4 regions of the Bacillus arachidis genome follow, and region 1 is predicted to be linked to each of the others. Evidence: a T-box and tRNA genes for the amino acid it is inferred to sense, from the RefSeq annotation. Region 1 holds a T-box; the other regions hold tRNA genes.
The links. The T-box of region 1 lies ahead of proS (proline--tRNA ligase). A T-box ahead of a tRNA ligase gene usually reads a tRNA of that ligase, here a tRNA-Pro.
Positions count from the first base shown of each region.

Region 2: it encodes a tRNA-Pro, which carries the amino acid that the T-box ahead of proS (proline--tRNA ligase) is inferred to sense. The anticodon was not compared.
Region 3: it encodes a tRNA-Pro, which carries the amino acid that the T-box ahead of proS (proline--tRNA ligase) is inferred to sense. The anticodon was not compared.
Region 4: it encodes a tRNA-Pro, which carries the amino acid that the T-box ahead of proS (proline--tRNA ligase) is inferred to sense. The anticodon was not compared.

Region 1 covers NZ_CP127376.1:438,943-446,068, reverse strand. Annotated here, with positions in the region: gene QRY57_RS03970 (ROK family protein) at 1-646, opposite strand, end outside; gene QRY57_RS03965 (SH3 domain-containing protein) at 717-2,381, opposite strand; gene QRY57_RS03960 (SH3 domain-containing protein) at 2,387-2,611, opposite strand; gene QRY57_RS03955 (SH3 domain-containing protein) at 2,686-3,828, opposite strand; gene proS (proline--tRNA ligase) at 4,086-5,516, opposite strand; T-box leader at 5,563-5,772, opposite strand; gene QRY57_RS03945 (YesK-like family protein) at 5,877-6,161, opposite strand; gene QRY57_RS03940 (alkaline phosphatase family protein) at 6,316-7,126, shown strand, end outside.
Region 2 covers NZ_CP127376.1:244,438-251,563, reverse strand. Annotated here, with positions in the region: rRNA gene QRY57_RS03090 (23S ribosomal RNA) at 1-1,765, opposite strand, end outside; rRNA gene QRY57_RS03085 (16S ribosomal RNA) at 1,911-3,461, opposite strand; tRNA gene QRY57_RS03080 (tRNA-Gly) at 3,538-3,608, opposite strand; tRNA gene QRY57_RS03075 (tRNA-Pro) at 3,610-3,686, opposite strand; tRNA gene QRY57_RS03070 (tRNA-Arg) at 3,690-3,766, opposite strand; tRNA gene QRY57_RS03065 (tRNA-Leu) at 3,860-3,945, opposite strand; tRNA gene QRY57_RS03060 (tRNA-Leu) at 3,949-4,029, opposite strand; tRNA gene QRY57_RS03055 (tRNA-Lys) at 4,045-4,117, opposite strand; tRNA gene QRY57_RS03050 (tRNA-Gln) at 4,123-4,197, opposite strand; tRNA gene QRY57_RS03045 (tRNA-Asp) at 4,283-4,358, opposite strand; tRNA gene QRY57_RS03040 (tRNA-Met) at 4,362-4,438, opposite strand; tRNA gene QRY57_RS03035 (tRNA-Val) at 4,456-4,531, opposite strand; tRNA gene QRY57_RS03030 (tRNA-Glu) at 4,537-4,611, opposite strand; tRNA gene QRY57_RS03025 (tRNA-Ser) at 4,619-4,709, opposite strand; tRNA gene QRY57_RS03020 (tRNA-Asn) at 4,713-4,787, opposite strand; gene QRY57_RS03015 (SprT family protein) at 4,871-5,356, opposite strand; gene cmpA (cortex morphogenetic protein CmpA) at 5,612-5,728, shown strand; gene QRY57_RS03005 (Tex family protein) at 5,832-7,126, opposite strand, start outside.
Region 3 covers NZ_CP127376.1:4,335,975-4,343,100, reverse strand. Annotated here, with positions in the region: rRNA gene QRY57_RS24075 (23S ribosomal RNA) at 116-3,036, shown strand; rRNA gene rrf (5S ribosomal RNA) at 3,139-3,254, shown strand; tRNA gene QRY57_RS24065 (tRNA-Val) at 3,259-3,334, shown strand; tRNA gene QRY57_RS24060 (tRNA-Thr) at 3,338-3,413, shown strand; tRNA gene QRY57_RS24055 (tRNA-His) at 3,423-3,498, shown strand; tRNA gene QRY57_RS24050 (tRNA-Leu) at 3,524-3,604, shown strand; tRNA gene QRY57_RS24045 (tRNA-Gly) at 3,635-3,709, shown strand; tRNA gene QRY57_RS24040 (tRNA-Leu) at 3,726-3,814, shown strand; tRNA gene QRY57_RS24035 (tRNA-Arg) at 3,818-3,891, shown strand; tRNA gene QRY57_RS24030 (tRNA-Pro) at 3,902-3,975, shown strand; tRNA gene QRY57_RS24025 (tRNA-Ala) at 3,988-4,060, shown strand; tRNA gene QRY57_RS24020 (tRNA-Met) at 4,077-4,153, shown strand; tRNA gene QRY57_RS24015 (tRNA-Ile) at 4,158-4,234, shown strand; tRNA gene QRY57_RS24010 (tRNA-Ser) at 4,252-4,344, shown strand; tRNA gene QRY57_RS24005 (tRNA-Met) at 4,372-4,448, shown strand; tRNA gene QRY57_RS24000 (tRNA-Asp) at 4,452-4,527, shown strand; tRNA gene QRY57_RS23995 (tRNA-Phe) at 4,537-4,612, shown strand; tRNA gene QRY57_RS23990 (tRNA-Thr) at 4,627-4,702, shown strand; tRNA gene QRY57_RS23985 (tRNA-Lys) at 4,713-4,788, shown strand; tRNA gene QRY57_RS23980 (tRNA-Gly) at 4,807-4,877, shown strand; tRNA gene QRY57_RS23975 (tRNA-Ile) at 4,888-4,964, shown strand; tRNA gene QRY57_RS23970 (tRNA-Asn) at 4,969-5,043, shown strand; tRNA gene QRY57_RS23965 (tRNA-Ser) at 5,052-5,142, shown strand; tRNA gene QRY57_RS23960 (tRNA-Glu) at 5,149-5,220, shown strand; partial or broken gene QRY57_RS23955 (hypothetical protein) at 5,812-6,018, shown strand; gene QRY57_RS23950 (RNA polymerase sigma-70 factor) at 6,290-7,126, shown strand, end outside.
Region 4 covers NZ_CP127376.1:750,165-757,290, forward strand. Annotated here, with positions in the region: rRNA gene QRY57_RS05380 (16S ribosomal RNA) at 1-32, shown strand, start outside; rRNA gene QRY57_RS05385 (23S ribosomal RNA) at 178-3,098, shown strand; rRNA gene rrf (5S ribosomal RNA) at 3,190-3,305, shown strand; tRNA gene QRY57_RS05395 (tRNA-Val) at 3,310-3,385, shown strand; tRNA gene QRY57_RS05400 (tRNA-Tyr) at 3,395-3,478, shown strand; tRNA gene QRY57_RS05405 (tRNA-Gln) at 3,491-3,565, shown strand; tRNA gene QRY57_RS05410 (tRNA-Lys) at 3,570-3,645, shown strand; tRNA gene QRY57_RS05415 (tRNA-Leu) at 3,660-3,740, shown strand; tRNA gene QRY57_RS05420 (tRNA-Gly) at 3,770-3,844, shown strand; tRNA gene QRY57_RS05425 (tRNA-Leu) at 3,861-3,949, shown strand; tRNA gene QRY57_RS05430 (tRNA-Arg) at 3,953-4,026, shown strand; tRNA gene QRY57_RS05435 (tRNA-Pro) at 4,037-4,110, shown strand; tRNA gene QRY57_RS05440 (tRNA-Ala) at 4,123-4,195, shown strand; tRNA gene QRY57_RS05445 (tRNA-Ser) at 4,206-4,298, shown strand; tRNA gene QRY57_RS05450 (tRNA-Ser) at 4,399-4,491, shown strand; tRNA gene QRY57_RS05455 (tRNA-Met) at 4,516-4,592, shown strand; tRNA gene QRY57_RS05460 (tRNA-Asp) at 4,596-4,671, shown strand; tRNA gene QRY57_RS05465 (tRNA-Phe) at 4,682-4,754, shown strand; tRNA gene QRY57_RS05470 (tRNA-Thr) at 4,772-4,847, shown strand; tRNA gene QRY57_RS05475 (tRNA-Trp) at 4,851-4,921, shown strand; tRNA gene QRY57_RS05480 (tRNA-Ile) at 4,932-5,008, shown strand; tRNA gene QRY57_RS05485 (tRNA-Asn) at 5,012-5,086, shown strand; tRNA gene QRY57_RS05490 (tRNA-Glu) at 5,088-5,159, shown strand; gene QRY57_RS05495 (CBS domain-containing protein) at 5,335-5,754, shown strand; gene QRY57_RS05500 (DUF3965 domain-containing protein) at 6,104-7,126, shown strand, end outside.

The DNA.
Region 1 (7,126 bases):
TCAAGAACACTTGAACTGCCTGTATAACCTCTGTATCCTTCTTATCGTATAACTCAAAAATTGTTTTTCCATTCCAATTGCCATCACCTTTATATTGCTTCACAAGATGAACTAACCCTGAAATAGATGCGATTTCTTCAAAGCGTTTCCCTTCAACTAACATGTTTCCCCATTCACCAGCACTAAACGAATGTCCTCGATATAATTCCTCTTTGATAACAATAGCCCCACCAAGTCCCGTTCCAAGAGTAAGCATAATACAATTTTCCTTTTGTCTTCCCACTCCTTGCCACGTCTCTCCTAATGCTGCACAATTCACATCATTCTCAATTGAGGCGGGGACCGTTAACGTAGTTTGCAATCTATCAATAATAGGAATTCCGGCATAGCGTGGAATATGATCCACGCCGCCAGTTATCATTCCTTTATGAATATCAACTATTCCTGCTGTACTAATACCAATTCCAGAAATGGCATGTTGATTCATTAGCTCTTGAGACAAGCAAATTAGCTTTTGAACAATTTGTTCACCGCCTAAATGCGACTCTGTAGAAACCGTTTGGTGCTCTAGTAATGTTCCTATTTCTGAAACAATTCCATACTTAATTTCTGTGCCACCAATATCAAATGCAATATATTGTTTCATTCTGTCACTTCCTCTAACATTATGACTTTTATTCCCTTGCATTGAAATGATGAAATCTTAAGGTCTATGTTTAATAAGAGTTTATAAGATTTACTGATTCTGTTTTTACATAAACACTGCTATAGGCTTTATTATCTGAAACAATTTCATAGTAAGTTCCTTGTGCAGTATGAACCGTATTTTTAATAGCTACCATAATATTGCGAGATGTCGATCCAGTTTGTCCGCTTCCTAAGTTTTTGAACACTTCAGAACCTGCTTTCAATGTTCCAAGACGATATTTATTTAAATCTTTGCTACCATTCATTGAATCTATTCTATACATAAGCGATGCAATTTGTTGTCCCCAGTTCTCATCACTCGCATACATGACATTCATACCTTGTGCCTTATCTCCTAAGTTTCCACCGTTATACGTGTTTCCACTTGGTGTCAAGTAATGCTTGTCAATATATGCTGCACAAAAATCAATGCCTTCTTCCCATGTTTTAAATGCCGTTGCTCCGTTATACGGATCCGAATCTACTGCTCTAAATCCAAATAAATTTTTCTTTTCTTGTGCAATGCGACTCGTACCCCAACCAGATTCTAAAATTGCATGTGATACCAAGTATCCTGCATTCATCTTATATTTCTCTGCCGCACTTACAAAATACTTGCCTAATCCAATCAGAGGACTATTAGCATTAGATTCGCGTAAGAAATTATCAATTTCTTCACCTGTATACGTAGAAGTTACACGTAACGGTACATATTCAAAGTATTGATAGCTATCTTGTCCACCGATTTTTGTTTTATCGAATGCCTCATAGCGTTCGCCTTCTTTTAAATGCTTTGGCGCATTTCCAATTTGATACGTTGCATATTTACCAGTAGAAGAATTATACACATAATGATACAATTTTCCATTTTTCGCTGAATAATACGAAGTTGCTGCCCCTGTCATTTTCGGATGTAATGTTACATCATCTATATTCACATATCCTGTCAATCCATCAATTTTCACATGAATACGATTACCTACTGCTTTTACAAACTCTAAGTCTGCTCCACCTTTTACATATGTAACTTTCTTCCCTGTTGCAATATCATAAATATTAATGACACCATTTGCTCGAACAAACCCTTGCTTCATATTCACAATTTTGCCACCGCTTGTAATGTAAGCATCTTCTTTCATATTTTTCATAATTTGCTCAGCTTCTACTTCATTTGGCTTTTGGATCTTTTGAGATGAAGTAACAATTTCATACGAAGAAGAACCTTGTGTCATTTTTAAGAATTGTAATGAAACATAACCTTCTCCCCCACTAAAACGAACTTTTGCCCAGCCATTCTCTTTAGCAACAATAGTAACGGTCTCGCCATTTTTCAAATGACCAATGATTGCGGTTCCTGTAGATGGACCTTTACGAACATTTAATAAAGAAGCATTTACAACTGCTCGTTCCTCTATAACTTGTCCAGGATTAGTTGGATTTGTAGGATTCATTCCAATTTGAACAAACTCTAGTGATATGTACCCTTCTCTTCCTTTGTAATTAATCTTCGCCCATCCATTTGCTTTCCCTAGGATTGTTACTTTCTCGCCATTTTTCAAGCTTCCAAGGATTGCACTGCTTGTATTCGCTTGGCTTCTTACTCGCAGACTTGTTGCGTTAATTGTTCCACTTTCTTGAGCACCATTTGTAATGTTTCCTGGCTTCTCTTCTTGTTTTCCACCTTCTAATTTCACAAACTCTAACGAGATGTACCCTTCTCTTCCTTTGTAATTAATCTTCGCCCATCCATTTGCTTTCCTAGGATTGTTACTTTCTCGCCATTTTTCAAGCTTCCAAGGATTGCACTGCTTGTATTCGCTTGGCTTCTTACTCGCAGACTTGTTGCGTTAATTGTTCCACTTTCTTGGGCACCATTTGTAATGTTTCCTGGCTTCTCTTCTTGTTTTCCACCTTCTAATTTCACAAACTCTAACGAGATGTATCCTTCTCTTCCTTTGTAACTAATCTTCGCCCATCCATTTGCTTTTCCTAGGATTGTTACTTTCTCGCCATTTTCAAGCTTCCAAGGATTGCACTGCTTGTATTCGCTTGGCTTCTTACTCGCAGACTTGTTGCGTTAATTGTTCCACTTTCTTGGGCACCATTTGTAATGTTTCCTGGCTTCTCTTCTTGTTTTCCACCTTCTAATTTCACAAACTCTAACGAGATGTATCCTTCTCTTCCTTTATAACTAATTTTCGCCCATCCATTTGCTTTTCCTAGGATTGTTACTTTCTCGCCATTTTTCAAGCTTCCAAGGATTGCACTGTTTGTATTCGCTTGGCTTCTTACTCGCAGACTTGTTGCGTTAATTGTTCCACTTTCTTGGGCACCATTTGTAATGTTCCCCGGTCTCTCTTCTTGTTTCCCTTCTTGTTTCTCTCCTTGTTTCTCTGATTCTAGCTTTACAAATTCTAACGAGATGTACCCTTCTCTTCCTTTATAACTAATCTTCGCCCATCCATTTGCTTTTCCTAGGATTGTTACTTTTTCACCATTTTTCAAGTTTCCAAGGATTGCACTGCTTGTATTCGCTTGGCTTCTTACTCGCAGACTTGTTGCGTTAATTGTTCCACTTTCTTGGGCACCATTTGTAATGTTTCCTGGCTTCTCTTCTTGTTTCTCTGATTCTAGCTTTACAAATTCTAACGAGATGTATCCTTCTCTTCCTTTGTAATTAATCTTCGCCCATCCATTTGCTTTTCCTAAGATTGTTACTTTTTCATTTTTTGTAACATATCCAACAATCGAACTTCCCAAAACAGGATTATTTCTTACATTTAACCGTGTTGCTGTAACAACACCTGTTTCTTTTTTTTCACTATTAATTGTTGGTTGTTGTTTTGTTTCAACATTTGGCTCTGATACTTTCATCTTTAAAAATCGTAATGAAACATAGCCTTCTTTCCCATCATGAGAAATTTTAGCCCAATCTTTTTCTTTTCCTAAAACCTGTACTGTTGTCCCTTTCTTTAATTTTCCCGCAACTTTACTTTGCGTTGTCGGCTGTTCACGTATATTCAAATTCGTTGCATTCACTGTCGCTGAATTTTCCTCTTGTGCAAAAGCATTTGTGGAAATAAGAGATGCTGCAGTCGCTAAAAATGTAGTTGTTATGATTTGTTTCGTTGTTTTCCTCATTTATTTATAAGAATATAAATACTTTTATATTCTTCAACCCTCCCTTGCCAAACTCAAATTACTATTTAATCTTAACACATTCACTACCGTTCCTTTTCGGTATTGCTCTATTTGTTCGTAGAAAACGAGTGAAATAATGAAAATAACATCATTTCATCCCACAAAATATATACTGTAAATTGAAACAAACATATAAATAGACCTTTATCTCAAATTTTTCAAATTCGAAATAAAGGTCTATTTGAAAACTTATATAATTAATACGCCTTGCCCCAATACACCATATGCTCTGCTTTTTTACCACAGCATATACATTCTTGTGCTAATTCTTCTTGCTCAAATGGTATACAACGCGATGATACGCCTGCTTCTTCTTTTAATTTTTCTTCACACGCAAGCTCACCACACCACATCGCTTTGATAAATCCTTGCTTTTCATCAGCCGCTTGCTTCATTTCTTCAAAGGTTGTAACACTATACGTGTTTTCATCGCGAAATGCCTTGGCTTTCTTCAATAAAGAATCATGAATCTCACTCAGTAATAATGTGATACGCTCTTCCAATTGATCCATTGATACGAACTCTTTTTCCTTCGTATCTCGTCTAACAAGTACCACTTGATTCTTCTCTATATCTTTCGGACCAACTTCTAATCGAATTGGAACCCCCTTCATCTCATACTCATTAAATTTCCAGCCTGGTGTTTTATTGCTAGCATCTATTTTTATGCGGGCAACTTTTTGAATACGCTCTTGTAACTGGATTGCCTTTTCTAATACCCCTTCTTTATGCTGAGCAATTGGTACAATGACAACTTGTATTGGCGCTACTTTTGGTGGCATCACTAGTCCATTATTATCGCTATGAACCATAATAAGTCCACCGATCATTCTAGTTGATACTCCCCAAGATGTTTGATGTACGTATTGCCATTTTCCATTACGATCTAAAAATTTAATGTCAAACGCTTCAGAGAAATTCGTACCGAAATTATGAGACGTTCCTGTTTGAAGTGCTTTTCCATCATGCATTAAACTTTCAATCGTATATGTTGCTTTTGCCCCTGCAAATTTTTCTTTTTCCGTTTTCTGCCCTTTAATTACCGGAATTGCTAAGTAGTCCTCACAGAAAGAAGCATATAGTTTCAAAATGTTTAAAGTTTCTTCTTGAGATTCTTCTGCTGTTTCATGAATTGTATGACCTTCTTGCCATAAAAACTCGGTTGTGCGAAGAAATGGTCTCGTCGTTTTCTCCCAACGAACAACTGAACACCACTGATTGTATAATTTCGGTAAGTCATTATAAGACTGAACAATTTTTGAGAAATGCTCGCAAAATAATGTTTCAGATGTTGGACGCACACAGAGCCTTTCTGCTAACTTCTCATCTCCTCCATGTGTAACCCACGCTACTTCAGGAGCAAACCCTTCCACATGATCCTTCTCTTTTTGAAGTAAACTCTCTGGAATAAACATTGGCATATACACATTTTCATGACCAGATTCTTTTAATTTCTCATCCATCACTCGCTGCATATTTTCCCATAATGCGTATCCGTATGGACGTAAAATCATACAGCCTTTTACACTTGAATAATCAACAAGCTCTGCTTTCTTCACAATATCGGTATACCACTGAGCAAAGTCTTCTTCCATTTTCGTAATGGCTTGTACTTGTTCTTTTGCCATATTCATTCTTCCTCCTTTAGAAAATAAAAAAAGCCCATGTCCCCAAAATAGGGACCGAGCTTTTGCCGGCGTTACCACCCTGATTCATGTACAAATAAATTTGTACATGCTCTCTTTTTGATAACGGGACTTCCCGCTGCACATGCAGAACGCAAAGGTAGGTTCCATATCGCCTTTTTAAGAATCTCGCAGCCAAATGGATTCTCTCTCTGCAAAAAAGGTGGGACATGTACTAATCCTTTTTCATCGTTATAACAAGATAAATTTGTTGAATATCATAATATAAATTCCATTTTAAAACAATGGCTAATTTTCTTATTTTTATATATTCTTTTCATTTTTTTCTGTTTTATACTAAGTCTACACATAGGTTTTTCGAAAGAGTTTCATAATTTGATGAGTAATCATACCGATAAGTGTTCCCACTAAAACAAAGAAACATGCAATACCGTAACCCATTCCATCCCATCCGCCAATAGCGAAGATTGTAACTGGAAAGAAAGCTAAACAAATAAGAATTAAAATAAGTGCAAATATAATATCAAACGATTTCTGTGGAAATTGCTTCTTTAATAAAAATGAAACAGTAAATACAATAAAGATTGTCACAGCTCCAATTATAAAAAACACTTCAAATCCATTCATGCCATTCCCTCCTTCCATTCATTCCCTTATAATTCATTATATGTTTTAAAATTCTAAAAATAAACAATAAACTTTCTTTAAGAATAAATTTTTGTGACTAGGTATTAATAGTAATATATGATAATAGATTATATATAATTAGGAGGGATATATAATGGAAAAGCCATTAACAAACCATGTAATTGTTTTATCTTTTGACTGCTTATCAGCTTTAGATCTGCCTATATTACAAGAGCTCCCTCACTTTCGTTCTTTAATCGAACGAGGTGCAATTGCAAAAAAAGTAGAAGCCATTTATCCTTCTGTAACATATCCCAGTCATGCCACGATCGTAACTGGTAACTATCCTAACAAACATGGTGTTGTAAATAATACATTACTTCAGCCCGGCAAGGAATCACCAGATTGGCATTGGTATCGTCGTTCTATTAAAGGAACAACATTATATGACGAGGCACGAAAAGCAAATTTAACAACCGCTGCCCTTTTATGGCCTGTTACCGGAAGAGCAAAGATTGACTACAATTTACCTGAAATCTTTCCAAATAGACCGTGGCAAAATCAAATTCTGGTTTCATTATTTAGTGGCAGCCCATTGTATCAACTAGATTTAAATCATCGTTTTGGCCATATTAGAAACGGATTGTCACAACCTGAACTTGATGATTTCGTTCTCGCTTCCGCTGTGTACACCATTCAAACAAAAAAACCTAATGTTATGTTTGTTCATTTTACAGATTTAGATACACAAAGGCATTATTACGGATTTTCTTCTAAGGAAACAAGGGCTGCTATCCATAGGCACGATGAAAGACTAGGAAAAATTATTCATGCATTGAAGGATAGTAACATATACGAGGAATGTACCATTATCGCCCTTGGTGATCATAGCGCTCTAAGTGAAAACAAAGCAATTCAACTAAACGTTCTTTTTCATCAAAAGGGACTCATCTCTGTTAATAAAA
Region 2 (7,126 bases), 190 kb from region 1:
TTAAGAAAGCACCCCTTCTCCCGAAGTTACGGGGTCATTTTGCCGAGTTCCTTAACCAGAGTTCTCTCGCTCACCTTAGGATTCTCTCCTCGCCTACCTGTGTCGGTTTGCGGTACAGGCACCTTTTATCTCGCTAGAAGCTTTTCTTGGCAGCGGGGAATCAAAGACTTCGCTCCATAAGGAGCTTCCCCATCACAGCTCAGCCTTCACGATAAGCGGATTTGCCTACTTATCAGCCTAACTGCTTGGACGTGCACAACCAATCGCACGCTTCTTCTATCCTTCTGCGTCCCTCCATTGCTCAAACGATAAAGAGGTGGTACAGGAATATCAACCTGTTGTCCATCGCCTACGCCTGTCGGCCTCGGCTTAGGTCCTGACTAACCCTGAGCGGACGAGCCTTCCTCAGGAAACCTTAGGCATTCGGTGGACGGGATTCTCACCCGTCTTTCGCTACTCATACCGGCATTCTCACTTCTAAGCACTCCACCAGTCCTTCCGGTCTGACTTCACTGTCCTTAGAACGCTCCCCTACCACTGATACGTAAGTATCAATCCGCAGCTTCGGTGGTGTATTTAGCCCCGGTACATTTTCGGCGCAGAGTCACTCGACTAGTGAGCTATTACGCACTCTTTAAATGGTGGCTGCTTCTAAGCCAACATCCTAGTTGTCTAAGCAACTCCACATCCTTTTCCACTTAATACACACTTTGGGACCTTAGCTGGCGGTCTGGGCTGTTTCCCTTTTGACTACGGATCTTATCACTCGCAGTCTGACTCCCAAGGATAAGTCATTGGCATTCGGAGTTTGACTGAATTCGGTAATCCGATGAGGACCCCTAGTCCAATCAGTGCTCTACCTCCAAGACTCTAACACTTGAGGCTAGCCCTAAAGCTATTTCGGGGAGAACCAGCTATCTCCAGGTTCGATTGGAATTTCTCCGCTACCCACACCTCATCCCCGCACTTTTCAACGTGCGTGGGTTCGGGCCTCCATTCAGTGTTACCTGAACTTCACCCTGGACATGGGTAGATCACCTGGTTTCGGGTCTACGACCACGTACTAAACGCCCTATTCAGACTCGCTTTCGCTACGGCTCCGCCTCTTCAGCTTAACCTCGCACGGGATCGTAACTCGCCGGTTCATTCTACAAAAGGCACGCCATCACCCGTTAACGGGCTCTGACTATTTGTAGGCACACGGTTTCAGGATCTCTTTCACTCCCCTTCCGGGGTGCTTTTCACCTTTCCCTCACGGTACTGGTTCACTATCGATCACTAGGGAGTATTTAGCCTTGGGAGATGGTCCTCCCGGATTCCGACGGAATTTCACGTGTTCCGCCGTACTCAGGATACATTCAAGAGAGAACGAAGTTTCGACTACGGGGTTGTTACCCTCTGTGACGAGCCTTTCCAGACTGCTTCGTCTACCTCGTTCCTTTGTAACTCCGTATAGAATGTCCTACAACCCCAAGAGGCAAGCCTCTTGGTTTGGGCTAGATTCCGTTTCGCTCGCCGCTACTCAGGAAATCGCATTTGCTTTCTCTTCCTCCAGGTACTTAGATGTTTCAGTTCCCTGGGTCTGTCTTCCTTACCCTATGTATTCAGATAAGGATACCATACCATTACGTATGGTGGGTTTCCCCATTCGGAAATCTTCGGATCAAAGCTTACTTACAGCTCCCCGAAGCATATCGGCGTTAGTCCCGTCCTTCATCGACTCCTAGTGTCAAGGCATCCACCGTGCGCCCTTTCTAACTTAACCAAACTAAAATTAAAAAATATGAGCTACACTGTTATCTAGTTTTCAAAGAACATACATTTATTTCTGAGAGATAGTTCTCTCAAAACTGAACAAAACGAAACACGGAAACTTATATTGATGAACAGCGTTCATCAATTCTCCATAGAAAGGAGGTGATCCAGCCGCACCTTCCGATACGGCTACCTTGTTACGACTTCACCCCAATCATCTGTCCCACCTTAGGCGGCTGGCTCCAAAAGGTTACCCCACCGACTTCGGGTGTTACAAACTCTCGTGGTGTGACGGGCGGTGTGTACAAGGCCCGGGAACGTATTCACCGCGGCATGCTGATCCGCGATTACTAGCGATTCCAGCTTCATGTAGGCGAGTTGCAGCCTACAATCCGAACTGAGAACGGTTTTATGAGATTAGCTCCACCTCGCGGTCTTGCAGCTCTTTGTACCGTCCATTGTAGCACGTGTGTAGCCCAGGTCATAAGGGGCATGATGATTTGACGTCATCCCCACCTTCCTCCGGTTTGTCACCGGCAGTCACCTTAGAGTGCCCAACTTAATGATGGCAACTAAGATCAAGGGTTGCGCTCGTTGCGGGACTTAACCCAACATCTCACGACACGAGCTGACGACAACCATGCACCACCTGTCACTCTGCCCCCGAAGGGGAAGCCCTATCTCTAGGGTTGTCAGAGGATGTCAAGACCTGGTAAGGTTCTTCGCGTTGCTTCGAATTAAACCACATGCTCCACCGCTTGTGCGGGCCCCCGTCAATTCCTTTGAGTTTCAGCCTTGCGGCCGTACTCCCCAGGCGGAGTGCTTAATGCGTTAACTTCAGCACTAAAGGGCGGAAACCCTCTAACACTTAGCACTCATCGTTTACGGCGTGGACTACCAGGGTATCTAATCCTGTTTGCTCCCCACGCTTTCGCGCCTCAGTGTCAGTTACAGACCAGAAAGTCGCCTTCGCCACTGGTGTTCCTCCATATCTCTACGCATTTCACCGCTACACATGGAATTCCACTTTCCTCTTCTGCACTCAAGTCTCCCAGTTTCCAATGACCCTCCACGGTTGAGCCGTGGGCTTTCACATCAGACTTAAGAAACCACCTGCGCGCGCTTTACGCCCAATAATTCCGGATAACGCTTGCCACCTACGTATTACCGCGGCTGCTGGCACGTAGTTAGCCGTGGCTTTCTGGTTAGGTACCGTCAAGGTGCCAGCTTATTCAACTAGCACTTGTTCTTCCCTAACAACAGAGTTTTACGACCCGAAAGCCTTCATCACTCACGCGGCGTTGCTCCGTCAGACTTTCGTCCATTGCGGAAGATTCCCTACTGCTGCCTCCCGTAGGAGTCTGGGCCGTGTCTCAGTCCCAGTGTGGCCGATCACCCTCTCAGGTCGGCTACGCATCGTTGCCTTGGTGAGCCGTTACCTCACCAACTAGCTAATGCGACGCGGGTCCATCCATAAGTGACAGCCGAAGCCGCCTTTCAATTTCGCGCCATGCAGCGCAAAATGTTATCCGGTATTAGCCCCGGTTTCCCGGAGTTATCCCAGTCTTATGGGCAGGTTACCCACGTGTTACTCACCCGTCCGCCGCTAACTTCATAAGAGCAAGCTCTTAATCCATTCGCTCGACTTGCATGTATTAGGCACGCCGCCAGCGTTCATCCTGAGCCAGGATCAAACTCTCCAATAAAGTTAGTTTGTCTAGCATCTAAAATAAAAATTGACGTTTCACGTTGTTTGTTTCGTTCAGTTTTCAAAGAACTAAAAGCGGGTGAAGAGAATCGAACTCTCGACCAGAGCTTGGAAGGCTCTTGTTTTACCACTAAACTACACCCGCGTGGTCGGGAAGACAGGATTTGAACCTGCGACCCCCTGGTCCCAAACCAGGTGCTCTACCAAGCTGAGCCACTTCCCGTAATGGCGCGCCCGAGAGGACTCGAACCCCTAACCTTTTGATCCGTAGTCAAACGCTCTATCCAATTGAGCTACGGGCGCTTAATCTAGTTGTTTTGTCGTCGTTGTTTTTCAGCGACTCAATTATCTTATCACATTAGTTTTTCTAATGCAAGTACTTTTTTATTTTTTCTTTGGTGCGGCCGAGAGGACTTGAACCTCCACGGGGTTTCCCCCACTAGGCCCTCAACCTAGCGCGTCTGCCATTCCGCCACGACCGCATATGCGGGTGAAGGGAGTCGAACCCCCACGCCAAAGGCGCCAGATCCTAAGTCTGGTGCGTCTGCCAATTCCGCCACACCCGCGGAAATAAAAAAGAGTGAGCCATGAAGGACTCGAACCTTCGACCCTCTGATTAAAAGTCAGATGCTCTACCAACTGAGCTAATGGCTCGTAAATGGCTGGGCTAGCTGGATTCGAACCAGCGCATGACGGAGTCAAAGTCCGTTGCCTTACCGCTTGGCTATAGCCCATCAAAAAACATTCTTTATTTAGCGACAAAAAACATCATATCACAATAAGCAATAAAAAACAACTGCTCAATAGCAGCAGTTAAAATGGCGGTCCCGACCGGGGTCGAACCGGCGATCTCCTGCGTGACAGGCAGGCATGTTAACCACTACACCACGGGACCATTTGGTTGCGGGGACAGGATTTGAACCTGCGACCTTCGGGTTATGAGCCCGACGAGCTACCGGACTGCTCCACCCCGCGACGATACTATTTATATATGGTGGAGGATGACGGGATCGAACCGCCGACCCCCTGCTTGTAAGGCAGGTGCTCTCCCAGCTGAGCTAATCCTCCAAAAGTGGTGACCCGTACGGGATTCGAACCCGTGTTACCGCCGTGAAAGGGCGGTGTCTTAACCACTTGACCAACGGGCCAATAAAATGGCAGAGAAGAAGGGATTCGAACCCTCGCACCGCGTTAGCGATCTACTCCCTTAGCAGGGGAGCCCCTTGAGCCACTTGGGTACTTCTCTGTATGGCTCCGCAGGTAGGACTCGAACCTACGACCGATCGGTTAACAGCCGATAGCTCTACCACTGAGCTACTGCGGAATAAGAAAGACAATTTACATCTTATAAAAATTCATATTGTAAGTCAAGTCATTTATACAACATCTTGTACAAACGTGACATGTTTATAATATACTGGATTGATTTTTAACTGTCAAGGTGTTTTTTATCTCTTTTAATTTCCCCTTACACTTTCCGCAAACATATCTTTTTGTATTGATTTGACGCCTTCTTACATATTGAAGCGTACATTCCATGCATTCATACACATGTGTTTTAGGCTCTGTTCTCTCACCTGTTATTCTCTTACAAAATCTAGGGGCTCCAACCTCTTTTAATAACTGACGAAAATCTCGATCTCGATGTTGATACCCTCTCCCCATAATGTGCAAATGATAATGGCACAACTCATGCTTAATAATGCCAATTAATTCTTCTTTTCCATACACTTCGTAATGACGATAGTTTAATTCTATATTATGACTTCTGAGCAAATACCTTCCACCAGTTGTACGTAGTCGTTTATTGAACATTGCTTTATGTAAAAAAGCCCTCCCGAAATATTGCAACGATATTTCTTCTACAAGTCTTTGAATTTCTTTTCCATTCATTTTCATCCCCCTAAAAACTAAAAATAAACTTACACTTTTCTTCTTTCTTATACATATATTAAATAGTACATATACCCATCCTCATTCAAAAAGCGCAACTTCTATGAACTAGCCTCTTCCACATCTATTCATGGAACTTCGCTAACCAAACTCTTATAAGCAGTTCCTAAGATTGAGTTTTTCACTTACTTTGAATCTTATCTTAGTGTGTAGGGAGCTGCTTGTTAGAGCCGGATTAAACAAGGAGGGATTCTTATGCCTACATGGCTCCGAAAACAAATGCAACGTGCATATTTCGAAAAAAACCGGTATCAAATTAAGTTGTTAAATGAGTGCTGGTTTTATTATAGCAGAACGCATCAAAATTCCTGATAAAGTGAATGTTTAATCAGTGGGGGCTGAAGAACCCCCACTATTTAAATTTTTACTAACATCCGTTCATGAAAAAAAAGCAATGTTATACCTACTTCCATCACTATTCAATAGGTAACATCGATAAGGCAACACGCCCTTTCTTCATATCAACATCATCTACCCATACTTTTACAATCTGCCCGACAGACACCACATCTAACGGATGCTTCACAAACTGTTTGCTCAGTTTAGAAATATGTACTAAACCATCTTGTTTCACACCAATATCAACAAATGCACCGAAGTCAACAACATTTCGCACCGTTCCTTCTAACTCCATACCGCGCTTTAAATCTTCTAATTTGAGAATTCCCTTTTTCAAAAGTGGCTTTGGCAATTCATCACGCATATCTCGTTCTGGACTAATTAAAGCATCTATAATATCGATTAATGTCGGCTCACCAATATTCGTCGCTTGAGATAATTTAGAAAGCTCCACTCCTTCTAAACACTTTTGCAAATGCGGTTGTCCTACATCATCAATCGATAATCCTAAACTTTTTAATAATAATTCAACATTTTTATACTGCTCTGGATGAATACTTGTTCTATCAAGTGGATTTTCACCTTCTAATATACGTAAAAAACCAATACATTGTTCATACGTTTTAGCACCTAATCGTGGTATTTTCTTTAATTCTGTACGCTTAGTAAATTTCCCGTCTTCTTCACGTTTGTTTACAATATTTTTCGCAACTGTTTTTGATAATCCAGAAACGTATTGTAATAGTGCTACAGAGGCCGTATTCACGTTCACTCCTACTTGGTTAACAGCTGTTTCCACAACAAATGTTAATGATTCATTTAATCTCTTTTGTGATACATCATGTTGATATTGTCCTACCCCAACTGATTTCGGATCAATTTTCACAAGTTCTGCAAGCGGATCTTGTAGACGTCTTCCAATCGAAACGGCACTTCTTTCTTCAACTTGCAAATCCGGAAATTCTTCACGAGCTAAATCAGAAGCTGAATATACACTAGCACCCGCTTCGTTGACAATAATATAAAATACATCTTGCGGCACTAATTGTAAGACATCCACTATAAACTCTTCTGTTTCCCTAGAGGCTGTACCATTTCCAATCGCAATCATCTGAACTTGATATTTATCTATAATAGAAATAACTTTTTCTTTTGCATCTTCATACTTCCGAACAGGTGGATGCGGATAAATAACACCAATATACAGAACTTTCCCTGTATCATCTACCACTGATAACTTACAACCTGTTCGATACGCAGGATCTACCGCTAATACCACTTTCCCTTTCATTGGTGGCTGTAATAATAAATTACGTAAATTCTCAGAGAAAATATGAATTGCTTGTTCTTCTGCTGTTTCAGTTAATTCTT
Region 3 (7,126 bases), 1.0 Mb from region 1:
ATATAAGTTTCCGTGTTTCGTTTTGTTCAGTTTTGAGAGAACTATCTCTCAGAAATAAATGTATGTTCTTTGAAAACTAGATAACAGTGTAGCTCATATTTTTTAATTTTAGTTTGGTTAAGTTAGAAAGGGCGCACGGTGGATGCCTTGACACTAGGAGTCGATGAAGGACGGGACTAACGCCGATATGCTTCGGGGAGCTGTAAGTAAGCTTTGATCCGAAGATTTCCGAATGGGGAAACCCACCATACGTAATGGTATGGTATCCTTATCTGAATACATAGGGTAAGGAAGACAGACCCAGGGAACTGAAACATCTAAGTACCTGGAGGAAGAGAAAGCAAATGCGATTTCCTGAGTAGCGGCGAGCGAAACGGAATCTAGCCCAAACCAAGAGGCTTGCCTCTTGGGGTTGTAGGACATTCTATACGGAGTTACAAAGGAACGAGGTAGACGAAGCAGTCTGGAAAGGCTCGTCACAGAGGGTAACAACCCCGTAGTCGAAACTTCGTTCTCTCTTGAATGTATCCTGAGTACGGCGGAACACGTGAAATTCCGTCGGAATCCGGGAGGACCATCTCCCAAGGCTAAATACTCCCTAGTGATCGATAGTGAACCAGTACCGTGAGGGAAAGGTGAAAAGCACCCCGGAAGGGGAGTGAAAGAGATCCTGAAACCGTGTGCCTACAAATAGTCAGAGCCCGTTAACGGGTGATGGCGTGCCTTTTGTAGAATGAACCGGCGAGTTACGATCCCGTGCGAGGTTAAGCTGAAGAGGCGGAGCCGTAGCGAAAGCGAGTCTGAATAGGGCGTTTAGTACGTGGTCGTAGACCCGAAACCAGGTGATCTACCCATGTCCAGGGTGAAGTTCAGGTAACACTGAATGGAGGCCCGAACCCACGCACGTTGAAAAGTGCGGGGATGAGGTGTGGGTAGCGGAGAAATTCCAATCGAACCTGGAGATAGCTGGTTCTCCCCGAAATAGCTTTAGGGCTAGCCTCAAGTGTTAGAGTCTTGGAGGTAGAGCACTGATTGGACTAGGGGTCCTCATCGGATTACCGAATTCAGTCAAACTCCGAATGCCAATGACTTATCCTTGGGAGTCAGACTGCGAGTGATAAGATCCGTAGTCAAAAGGGAAACAGCCCAGACCGCCAGCTAAGGTCCCAAAGTGTGTATTAAGTGGAAAAGGATGTGGAGTTGCTTAGACAACTAGGATGTTGGCTTAGAAGCAGCCACCATTTAAAGAGTGCGTAATAGCTCACTAGTCGAGTGACTCTGCGCCGAAAATGTACCGGGGCTAAATACACCACCGAAGCTGCGGATTGATACTTACGTATCAGTGGTAGGGGAGCGTTCTAAGGACAGTGAAGTCAGACCGGAAGGACTGGTGGAGTGCTTAGAAGTGAGAATGCCGGTATGAGTAGCGAAAGACGGGTGAGAATCCCGTCCACCGAATGCCTAAGGTTTCCTGAGGAAGGCTCGTCCGCTCAGGGTTAGTCAGGACCTAAGCCGAGGCCGACAGGCGTAGGCGATGGACAACAGGTTGATATTCCTGTACCACCTCTTTATCGTTTGAGCAATGGAGGGACGCAGAAGGATAGAAGAAGCGTGCGATTGGTTGTGCACGTCCAAGCAGTTAGGCTGATAAGTAGGCAAATCCGCTTATCGTGAAGGCTGAGCTGTGATGGGGAAGCTCCTTATGGAGCGAAGTCTTTGATTCCCCGCTGCCAAGAAAAGCTTCTAGCGAGATAAAAGGTGCCTGTACCGCAAACCGACACAGGTAGGCGAGGAGAGAATCCTAAGGTGAGCGAGAGAACTCTGGTTAAGGAACTCGGCAAAATGACCCCGTAACTTCGGGAGAAGGGGTGCTTTCTTAACGGAAAGCCGCAGTGAATAGGCCCAAGCGACTGTTTAGCAAAAACACAGGTCTCTGCGAAGCCGTAAGGCGAAGTATAGGGGCTGACACCTGCCCGGTGCTGGAAGGTTAAGGAGAGGGGTTAGCGCAAGCGAAGCTCTGAACTGAAGCCCCAGTAAACGGCGGCCGTAACTATAACGGTCCTAAGGTAGCGAAATTCCTTGTCGGGTAAGTTCCGACCCGCACGAAAGGTGTAACGATTTGGGCACTGTCTCAACCAGAGACTCGGTGAAATTATAGTACCTGTGAAGATGCAGGTTACCCGCGACAGGACGGAAAGACCCCGTGGAGCTTTACTGTAGCCTGATATTGAATTTTGGTACAGCTTGTACAGGATAGGCGGGAGCCTTTGAAGCCGGAGCGCTAGCTTCGGTGGAGGCGCTGGTGGGATACCGCCCTGGCTGTATTGAAATTCTAACCTACGGGTCTTATCGACCCGGGAGACAGTGTCAGGTGGGCAGTTTGACTGGGGCGGTCGCCTCCTAAAGTGTAACGGAGGCGCCCAAAGGTTCCCTCAGAATGGTTGGAAATCATTCGTAGAGTGCAAAGGCATAAGGGAGCTTGACTGCGAGACCTACAAGTCGAGCAGGGACGAAAGTCGGGCTTAGTGATCCGGTGGTTCCGCATGGAAGGGCCATCGCTCAACGGATAAAAGCTACCCCGGGGATAACAGGCTTATCTCCCCCAAGAGTCCACATCGACGGGGAGGTTTGGCACCTCGATGTCGGCTCATCGCATCCTGGGGCTGTAGTCGGTCCCAAGGGTTGGGCTGTTCGCCCATTAAAGCGGTACGCGAGCTGGGTTCAGAACGTCGTGAGACAGTTCGGTCCCTATCCGTCGTGGGCGTAGGAAATTTGAGAGGAGCTGTCCTTAGTACGAGAGGACCGGGATGGACGCACCGCTGGTGTACCAGTTGTTCTGCCAAGGGCATAGCTGGGTAGCTATGTGCGGAAGGGATAAGTGCTGAAAGCATCTAAGCATGAAGCCCCCCTCAAGATGAGATTTCCCATAGCGTAAGCTAGTAAGATCCCTGAAAGATGATCAGGTTGATAGGTTCGAGGTGGAAGCATGGTGACATGTGGAGCTGACGAATACTAATAGATCGAGGACTTAACCATATAATATGAAGCAAACGTTATCTAGTTTTGAGAGAACATAAAAAAACTTGTTGACATTTTAAATGAATCAAGTATAATAATGATTGTCTCAAATGAATAAAGTCTGGTAATGATGGCAGAGAGGTCACACCCGTTCCCATACCGAACACGGAAGTTAAGCTCTCTAGCGCCGATGGTAGTTGGGGCCTTGCCCCTGTGAGAGTAGGACGTTGCCAGGCAAATGGAGGATTAGCTCAGCTGGGAGAGCACCTGCCTTACAAGCAGGGGGTCGGCGGTTCGATCCCGTCATCCTCCACCATATGCCGGCTTAGCTCAATTGGTAGAGCAACTGACTTGTAATCAGTAGGTTGGGGGTTCAAGTCCTCTAGCCGGCACCAGTAACTATGGCGGTTGTGGCGAAGTGGTTAACGCACCGGATTGTGGCTCCGGCATTCGTGGGTTCGATTCCCATCAGTCGCCCCATTTTTTTAAAAAGCAAATATAATATGCGGGTGTGGCGGAATTGGCAGACGCACCAGACTTAGGATCTGGCGCCTTTGGCGTGGGGGTTCGACTCCCTTCACCCGCACTTTTAATAAAATATCTCATAACATGTCTTGCGGAAGTAGTTCAGTGGTAGAATACAACCTTGCCAAGGTTGGGGTCGCGGGTTCGAATCCCGTCTTCCGCTCCAATTTTCAATATGACATGCCGGGGTGGCGGAACAGGCAGACGCACAGGACTTAAAATCCTGCGGTGGGTGACCACCGTGCGGGTTCGACCCCCGCCCTCGGCACCATATGCGCCCGTAGCTCAATTGGATAGAGCGTTTGACTACGGATCAAAAGGTTAGGGGTTCGAGTCCTCTCGGGCGCGCTTTTATTAACGGGAAGTGGCTCAGCTTGGTAGAGCACCTGGTTTGGGACCAGGGGGTCGCAGGTTCAAATCCTGTCTTCCCGATATTTTAAACATGGGGCCTTAGCTCAGCTGGGAGAGCGCCTGCCTTGCACGCAGGAGGTCAGCGGTTCGATCCCGCTAGGCTCCACTTATAACTTTATTATGGCGGTGTAGCTCAGCTGGCTAGAGCGTACGGTTCATACCCGTGAGGTCGGGGGTTCGATCCCCTCCGCCGCTACCATAAAGGACCTTTAGCTCAGCTGGTTAGAGCAGACGGCTCATAACCGTCCGGTCGTAGGTTCGAGTCCTACAAGGTCCACCATTTAAAGTAAATACTCTGGAGGTATACCCAAGTCTGGCTGAAGGGATCGGTCTTGAAAACCGACAGGCGGCGAGAGTCGCGCGGGGGTTCGAATCCCTCTACCTCCTCCATTTTTTCAAAAAAGAATATGATATCGTCGCGGGGTGGAGCAGTCTGGTAGCTCGTCGGGCTCATAACCCGAAGGTCGCAGGTTCAAATCCTGTCCCCGCAACCAAATGGTCCCGTGGTGTAGTGGTTAACATGCCTGCCTGTCACGCAGGAGATCGCCGGTTCGACCCCGGTCGGGACCGCCATTTATTTCTGGCTCGGTAGCTCAGTCGGTAGAGCAGAGGACTGAAAATCCTCGTGTCGGCGGTTCGATTCCGTCCCGAGCCACCATTTTGAAATCACAAGCCGGCTTAGCTCAATTGGTAGAGCAACTGACTTGTAATCAGTAGGTTGGGGGTTCAAGTCCTCTAGCCGGCACCACTTTCAAAATGAGCCATTAGCTCAGTTGGTAGAGCATCTGACTTTTAATCAGAGGGTCGAAGGTTCGAGTCCTTCATGGCTCACCATTTATTTTATAATTTTATGCGGGTGTAGTTTAGTGGTAAAACAAGAGCCTTCCAAGCTCTGGTCGAGAGTTCGATTCTCTTCACCCGCTTTTCTATTGGGGGCCTATAGCTCAGCTGGTTAGAGCGCACGCCTGATAAGCGTGAGGTCGATGGTTCGAGTCCATTTAGGCCCACCATTATTCCGCAGTAGCTCAGTGGTAGAGCTATCGGCTGTTAACCGATCGGTCGTAGGTTCGAGTCCTACCTGCGGAGCCATATAATATAGAGAAGTACCCAAGTGGCTCAAGGGGCTCCCCTGCTAAGGGAGTAGATCGCTAACGCGGTGCGAGGGTTCGAATCCCTTCTTCTCTGCCAGAAATTGGCCCGTTGGTCAAGTGGTTAAGACACCGCCCTTTCACGGCGGTAACACGGGTTCGAATCCCGTACGGGTCATACTTAAAGAGATAGCATAATCTGCTATCTCTTTTTTTATTTATCAATGATTTTGTTACGGTTCTGAAATACCATTAGCAACTAATAGTAAAAAAATAAAAATGGATAGTAGTATAAAAAATATGCCATTAGATATAACACTGAAGATCATTATACTAGCGTTTTTTGTCTTAATTCCCAAAATCAAAGCGACTATAAATCCAATGTCTATGATAGAGAATAAAACAATGCTAATCTGTAAATTGGTATTTGGATATAATCGTGTGGTTACAAAAACTAATAGTGTAGCGACAAGTAAAGAAATAGTCCAAAGAATGGGCGTAGCTATTTTTCTGCTTTCCCGCATGTTATCCTCCATAATATCACCTCTTTCCACTTTCCTAAATTATATATAATATTTCTGTTTCATTACACGCTGAATTAAGAAGAGCGAAGCAAGTGAATTTGTTTTGGCATAATGAATAAGACAAATATGAACGCTAAAAAACAAGTTATAATGCTTTTTCACTTGTTTTTAGACAAAATAGCATTAAAAAAGAGAATGTTCAATCCTTCTAGAAATAGATGACCAGTGGTAGTGAAAGGCACTAAAATGATAAAATTACGGTAAAAGAAGTGAAAGATGAAAAAGATACGTCCGTTATTGATTTAAATCCTGAAAAGGGTAAGGGAAAAGATAAGAATCCGGTTATGTATATTGGGATTAACAAACTGCCATACAAGGTAAAGATTGTTGCTACAAGTGAAAATAACATATTTCATTCGGAACAAAATAACGGGAGTATCAAAGACTCGTAAAGAGAAAGCAAGCCTGCATGAAATTCAAATATTTTGTTTCATTCTTATTTAAGTGGATAGTTATTCAGGAAAAAAACAGACTTTGATACGTCTGTTTTTTAGTATACTTTTTTATGCTTTGAGCGTCTGACTAATAGAAAGGAGAGAGCGATGGAATATGAAAAAATGGAAGAGATAATTATACAAGCCTTCCGTAGCAGAAAGATAATCTTTTCATTATAACAAATCATATATTTTTATATTGAGACACGCTATAGAATGGAGTGATAATATGGATTTTGAAACTTTGTATCGAACCTATCAACCTTTAGTATACTCTTTCGCATATCGAATGCTTGGCTCTGTTAGTGATGCGGAGGATGTTGCACAGGATATACTTATGAAAAGTCAACATGTGAACCAAGAGCCAGTTAGAAATATGAAAGCGTATTTAATTAAGATGACGACGAACCATTGTTTGAATATACTACAATCAGCACGGAAAAAAAGAGAAATATATACAGGAGAATGGCTTCCTGAGCCGGAAATAGATACAGCGAAATTAAATCCTATGGAAACTATAATCCAAAGCGAAAGAGTATCCTATGCATTCCTTGTATTGTTAGAGAATTTAACTCCTGTTGAAAGAGCCATATTCGTTTTAAGGAAGGCACTTGGGTACGATTATCGTGAAATAGCTGAGCTTTTAAATAAATCAGAAGTAAATTGCCGAAAGATTTACAGCCGTTGCAAAGAGAAGATACAGCATGAAGTGCCAGTACATCCGCAGCAATCGATTCATACAGAAAAAATGGTACATACCTTTATCCAAGGTTCAGAAACAGGAAATTTTGAGGCGTTTATTAATCTGTTGAGAGAGGACGTAGCTCTTGTCACTAATGGAGGAGGTAAAGTGCGTGCAGCCATATTTCCGATTTTGGGCAAACAGCGTATCCAGACATTTTTGGAGGCAATTGTTTCAAAGGGATTCTTTCAAGTCGAACTTCTTCCAACTATCATAAATGGTCAAATTGGTATCTTAGCAAGGAATAAGGGATGTGCAGAGAAAGCTATATGTTTTGAGTGGGATGAAAGCCGAGAATTAATTAGAAGAATCTACATTGTAGTC
Region 4 (7,126 bases), 310 kb from region 1:
GTATCGGAAGGTGCGGCTGGATCACCTCCTTTCTATGGAGAATTGATGAACGCTGTTCATCAATATAAGTTTCCGTGTTTCGTTTTGTTCAGTTTTGAGAGAACTATCTCTCAGAAATAAATGTATGTTCTTTGAAAACTAGATAACAGTGTAGCTCATATTTTTTAATTTTAGTTTGGTTAAGTTAGAAAGGGCGCACGGTGGATGCCTTGACACTAGGAGTCGATGAAGGACGGGACTAACGCCGATATGCTTCGGGGAGCTGTAAGTAAGCTTTGATCCGAAGATTTCCGAATGGGGAAACCCACCATACGTAATGGTATGGTATCCTTATCTGAATACATAGGGTAAGGAAGACAGACCCAGGGAACTGAAACATCTAAGTACCTGGAGGAAGAGAAAGCAAATGCGATTTCCTGAGTAGCGGCGAGCGAAACGGAATCTAGCCCAAACCAAGAGGCTTGCCTCTTGGGGTTGTAGGACATTCTATACGGAGTTACAAAGGAACGAGGTAGACGAAGCAGTCTGGAAAGGCTCGTCACAGAGGGTAACAACCCCGTAGTCGAAACTTCGTTCTCTCTTGAATGTATCCTGAGTACGGCGGAACACGTGAAATTCCGTCGGAATCCGGGAGGACCATCTCCCAAGGCTAAATACTCCCTAGTGATCGATAGTGAACCAGTACCGTGAGGGAAAGGTGAAAAGCACCCCGGAAGGGGAGTGAAAGAGATCCTGAAACCGTGTGCCTACAAATAGTCAGAGCCCGTTAACGGGTGATGGCGTGCCTTTTGTAGAATGAACCGGCGAGTTACGATCCCGTGCGAGGTTAAGCTGAAGAGGCGGAGCCGTAGCGAAAGCGAGTCTGAATAGGGCGTTTAGTACGTGGTCGTAGACCCGAAACCAGGTGATCTACCCATGTCCAGGGTGAAGTTCAGGTAACACTGAATGGAGGCCCGAACCCACGCACGTTGAAAAGTGCGGGGATGAGGTGTGGGTAGCGGAGAAATTCCAATCGAACCTGGAGATAGCTGGTTCTCCCCGAAATAGCTTTAGGGCTAGCCTCAAGTGTTAGAGTCTTGGAGGTAGAGCACTGATTGGACTAGGGGTCCTCATCGGATTACCGAATTCAGTCAAACTCCGAATGCCAATGACTTATCCTTGGGAGTCAGACTGCGAGTGATAAGATCCGTAGTCAAAAGGGAAACAGCCCAGACCGCCAGCTAAGGTCCCAAAGTGTGTATTAAGTGGAAAAGGATGTGGAGTTGCTTAGACAACTAGGATGTTGGCTTAGAAGCAGCCACCATTTAAAGAGTGCGTAATAGCTCACTAGTCGAGTGACTCTGCGCCGAAAATGTACCGGGGCTAAATACACCACCGAAGCTGCGGATTGATACTTACGTATCAGTGGTAGGGGAGCGTTCTAAGGACAGTGAAGTCAGACCGGAAGGACTGGTGGAGTGCTTAGAAGTGAGAATGCCGGTATGAGTAGCGAAAGACGGGTGAGAATCCCGTCCACCGAATGCCTAAGGTTTCCTGAGGAAGGCTCGTCCGCTCAGGGTTAGTCAGGACCTAAGCCGAGGCCGACAGGCGTAGGCGATGGACAACAGGTTGATATTCCTGTACCACCTCTTTATCGTTTGAGCAATGGAGGGACGCAGAAGGATAGAAGAAGCGTGCGATTGGTTGTGCACGTCCAAGCAGTTAGGCTGATAAGTAGGCAAATCCGCTTATCGTGAAGGCTGAGCTGTGATGGGGAAGCTCCTTATGGAGCGAAGTCTTTGATTCCCCGCTGCCAAGAAAAGCTTCTAGCGAGATAAAAGGTGCCTGTACCGCAAACCGACACAGGTAGGCGAGGAGAGAATCCTAAGGTGAGCGAGAGAACTCTGGTTAAGGAACTCGGCAAAATGACCCCGTAACTTCGGGAGAAGGGGTGCTTTCTTAACGGAAAGCCGCAGTGAATAGGCCCAAGCGACTGTTTAGCAAAAACACAGGTCTCTGCGAAGCCGTAAGGCGAAGTATAGGGGCTGACACCTGCCCGGTGCTGGAAGGTTAAGGAGAGGGGTTAGCGCAAGCGAAGCTCTGAACTGAAGCCCCAGTAAACGGCGGCCGTAACTATAACGGTCCTAAGGTAGCGAAATTCCTTGTCGGGTAAGTTCCGACCCGCACGAAAGGTGTAACGATTTGGGCACTGTCTCAACCAGAGACTCGGTGAAATTATAGTACCTGTGAAGATGCAGGTTACCCGCGACAGGACGGAAAGACCCCGTGGAGCTTTACTGTAGCCTGATATTGAATTTTGGTACAGCTTGTACAGGATAGGCGGGAGCCTTTGAAGCCGGAGCGCTAGCTTCGGTGGAGGCGCTGGTGGGATACCGCCCTGGCTGTATTGAAATTCTAACCTACGGGTCTTATCGACCCGGGAGACAGTGTCAGGTGGGCAGTTTGACTGGGGCGGTCGCCTCCTAAAGTGTAACGGAGGCGCCCAAAGGTTCCCTCAGAATGGTTGGAAATCATTCGTAGAGTGCAAAGGCATAAGGGAGCTTGACTGCGAGACCTACAAGTCGAGCAGGGACGAAAGTCGGGCTTAGTGATCCGGTGGTTCCGCATGGAAGGGCCATCGCTCAACGGATAAAAGCTACCCCGGGGATAACAGGCTTATCTCCCCCAAGAGTCCACATCGACGGGGAGGTTTGGCACCTCGATGTCGGCTCATCGCATCCTGGGGCTGTAGTCGGTCCCAAGGGTTGGGCTGTTCGCCCATTAAAGCGGTACGCGAGCTGGGTTCAGAACGTCGTGAGACAGTTCGGTCCCTATCCGTCGTGGGCGTAGGAAATTTGAGAGGAGCTGTCCTTAGTACGAGAGGACCGGGATGGACGCACCGCTGGTGTACCAGTTGTTCTGCCAAGGGCATAGCTGGGTAGCTATGTGCGGAAGGGATAAGTGCTGAAAGCATCTAAGCATGAAGCCCCCCTCAAGATGAGATTTCCCATAGCGTAAGCTAGTAAGATCCCTGAAAGATGATCAGGTTGATAGGTTCGAGGTGGAAGCATGGTGACATGTGGAGCTGACGAATACTAATAGATCGAGGACTTAACCATATAATATGAAGCAAATGTTATCTAGTTTTGAAGGAATATATATTTAAAATTCCTTTTGACATTCTGAAAAGAATGTGTATAATAATAAAAGTCTGGTAATGATGGCAGAGAGGTCACACCCGTTCCCATACCGAACACGGAAGTTAAGCTCTCTAGCGCCGATGGTAGTTGGGGCCTTGCCCCTGTGAGAGTAGGACGTTGCCAGGCAAATGGAGGATTAGCTCAGCTGGGAGAGCACCTGCCTTACAAGCAGGGGGTCGGCGGTTCGATCCCGTCATCCTCCACCATATAATGTCGGAGGGGTAGCGAAGTGGCTAAACGCGGCGGACTGTAAATCCGCTCCTTCGGGTTCGGCAGTTCGAATCTGCCCCCCTCCACCATTTCTTAATTAATGGGCTATAGCCAAGCGGTAAGGCAACGGACTTTGACTCCGTCATGCGCTGGTTCGAATCCAGCTAGCCCAGCCATTAAGAGCCATTAGCTCAGTTGGTAGAGCATCTGACTTTTAATCAGAGGGTCGAAGGTTCGAGTCCTTCATGGCTCACCATTTTAAAAAAATATGCGGGTGTGGCGGAATTGGCAGACGCACCAGACTTAGGATCTGGCGCCTTTGGCGTGGGGGTTCGACTCCCTTCACCCGCACTTTTAATAAAATATCTCATACATGTCTTGCGGAAGTAGTTCAGTGGTAGAATACAACCTTGCCAAGGTTGGGGTCGCGGGTTCGAATCCCGTCTTCCGCTCCAATTTTCAGTATGACATGCCGGGGTGGCGGAACAGGCAGACGCACAGGACTTAAAATCCTGCGGTGGGTGACCACCGTGCGGGTTCGACCCCCGCCCTCGGCACCATATGCGCCCGTAGCTCAATTGGATAGAGCGTTTGACTACGGATCAAAAGGTTAGGGGTTCGAGTCCTCTCGGGCGCGCTTTTATTAACGGGAAGTGGCTCAGCTTGGTAGAGCACCTGGTTTGGGACCAGGGGGTCGCAGGTTCAAATCCTGTCTTCCCGATATTTTAAACATGGGGCCTTAGCTCAGCTGGGAGAGCGCCTGCCTTGCACGCAGGAGGTCAGCGGTTCGATCCCGCTAGGCTCCACTTTATTTATGGAGGTATACCCAAGTCTGGCTGAAGGGATCGGTCTTGAAAACCGACAGGCGGCGAGAGTCGCGCGGGGGTTCGAATCCCTCTACCTCCTCCATTTTTATTGTAAAATGAGATAGGATTTGATTTAATAGATTGTTAAATGGTCTGTATAAAACATATAGACATGAATAAAAGATTTATTTGATTTTTTTTATGGAGGTATACCCAAGTCTGGCTGAAGGGATCGGTCTTGAAAACCGACAGGCGGTGAGAATCGCGCGGGGGTTCGAATCCCTCTACCTCCTCCATTTAAAAAAAGAATATGATATCGTCGCGGGGTGGAGCAGTCTGGTAGCTCGTCGGGCTCATAACCCGAAGGTCGCAGGTTCAAATCCTGTCCCCGCAACCAAATGGTCCCGTGGTGTAGTGGTTAACATGCCTGCCTGTCACGCAGGAGATCGCCGGTTCGACCCCGGTCGGGACCGCCATTTACATAAAGGCTCGGTAGCTCAGTCGGTAGAGCAGAGGACTGAAAATCCTCGTGTCGGCGGTTCGATTCCGTCCCGAGCCATCTTTTTTTTTTGGAAAGCCGGCTTAGCTCAATTGGTAGAGCAACTGACTTGTAATCAGTAGGTTGGGGGTTCAAGTCCTCTAGCCGGCACCACTTAGGGGCATAGTTTAAAGGTAGAACAGAGGTCTCCAAAACCTCCGGTGTGGGTTCAATTCCTACTGCCCCTGTAGAAAATATGGGCCTATAGCTCAGCTGGTTAGAGCGCACGCCTGATAAGCGTGAGGTCGATGGTTCGAGTCCATTTAGGCCCACCATATTCCGCAGTAGCTCAGTGGTAGAGCTATCGGCTGTTAACCGATCGGTCGTAGGTTCGAGTCCTACCTGCGGAGCCATGGCCCGTTGGTCAAGTGGTTAAGACACCGCCCTTTCACGGCGGTAACACGGGTTCGAATCCCGTACGGGTCATACAAAAGAGTCAGCAATTAGCTGGCTCTTTTTTCTTGTGAAAAACATCATGTGAGAATTCTGTTCTTTTCTAATATGCGATATCATCAATCTAAAATTCCTCTATTTATTATGAAATAAATAAAGGGAATTTGGAAAAGCTATAGTATGTATAAAAAGGAGGGAATAGAGCTACATGACAACAGTTAGAGAATTTATGAGTACTGATATTGTACAATGTACACCACTAGATAATGTATATGAAGCTGCTGTGAAAATGAAAGAAGAAGACATTGGAATGATTCCAGTTGTAGAGAACAATCAAGTGGTTGGTCTTGTCACTGATCGTGATTTAGTTGTTCGTGGAATTGCTGAGAAACATCCTGGTTCTAATAAAATTACAAATATCATGACTACAGGAATCGTGTCCGTTTCTCCTGATGACTCTATTGAAAAGGCTACGGGGTTGATGGCGCAGCATCAAATTAGAAGGCTACCTGTAGTTGAGAATGGCGAGCTTGTTGGGATGTTAGCACTAGGTGATTTAGCGATAGCAGAAAAAGCTGATGATCAGGCAGGGGTAGCTTTAAGTGAGATTTCTGAGCATACAGAATAAAGTGTAGGTGTGGGTTAAAATACAGTGTAATTTAAATGCTAGGGAATAGGTAAAATCGGATACGTTTTATTAATAATACGAATAAGACTATATTGTTATTAAAACGTATCCAACATGTTATTCATAGATATATACACTTAACGGAGTATATTTAAATAATGACAAATGTTACGTCCATTTAAAATTTGGTTAATGATGTTCGTTACTAATTTTTGTTATGTTAAAAAATGATATAATAATAAATATAAGTTTCATAAGGGTTTTTGAATATATTAATATATATAGCATTATGATTATCTAGTAAGTCATCGGAGATTTCATATATAAATAGAAATGGAGGGAAAATGATATGAGGGATGTACAGAGCAACCCCAATTGGAATTTGGTTACAGATGTCTATGTGGAACCAAATAATTTTGCGGATTTATTTTCTTTACTTGTACCAAATCATCCAAAAGGCGAAGGAAAAGAGCGGACAATTTTAGCCTGGAAAGAAAAAGAATTTTATAAACAAGAAAACCTGATTCCGTTTATCTTATATGGAATGGATAAAGTGAAGGACTTACCACAGTTTCATAAGGATGAAATACCAACTTTAGTTCGTATTGTTCATTTATGTCAGAAAATTGGTTGGTATAAAGAAGCTTATACATTTATGATGAATCATAAATTAGATGAATTCGTACATACATCTATGGAATACGAAGTGTGGGACATTTTAACACAGGTTGTGGCGTGGAACTACTTAATTGTAAAGTATCGAATCGGTGAATTAGAAAATGAAGATGTAATGATATGGGAAAGAATTAAATTTAATGAAGAATGTACTGAAAAATGTGAAAAGCTATTGTCTCATAAGGAAGTAATGGAACTTACATTTTTTTGTGTTTGCAAACAGGCAAAATTATTGTCCAAAGAAGAATTAGATCAAGAAATGATGAATTTAGCAATATACTGTAATACATATGTTTATGACTTATACATATATGATTTATTAAAAAAATATCGTAAGTGTACGGATTTTTTAACATATTATGGACCAAGTCGTGCTGTTGTTGCATGCCAAAGGGCAGTAATTGCCCAAATTTCTGATCGTCTTAATCCGCTAAAGACCACACATGTGGATGACTATCTTTATGTAATGAAGGAAATGATGGAGTACATGTCATTTGAGTTTATGAATCAATACGAGCACTTCATTGGAAAACTATTATCATACGTACCATTTTTTGAAATGATTCAAGTTCCGCAACATGCATATTATTGTGAAGAGTTGATGTATGTTTGTAAGGGAATTGAATATAAAGAAGAAATCTTGCGAAATTATATATTTATACAATTACATGATTGTTTACCGTCATTTATTAAACAA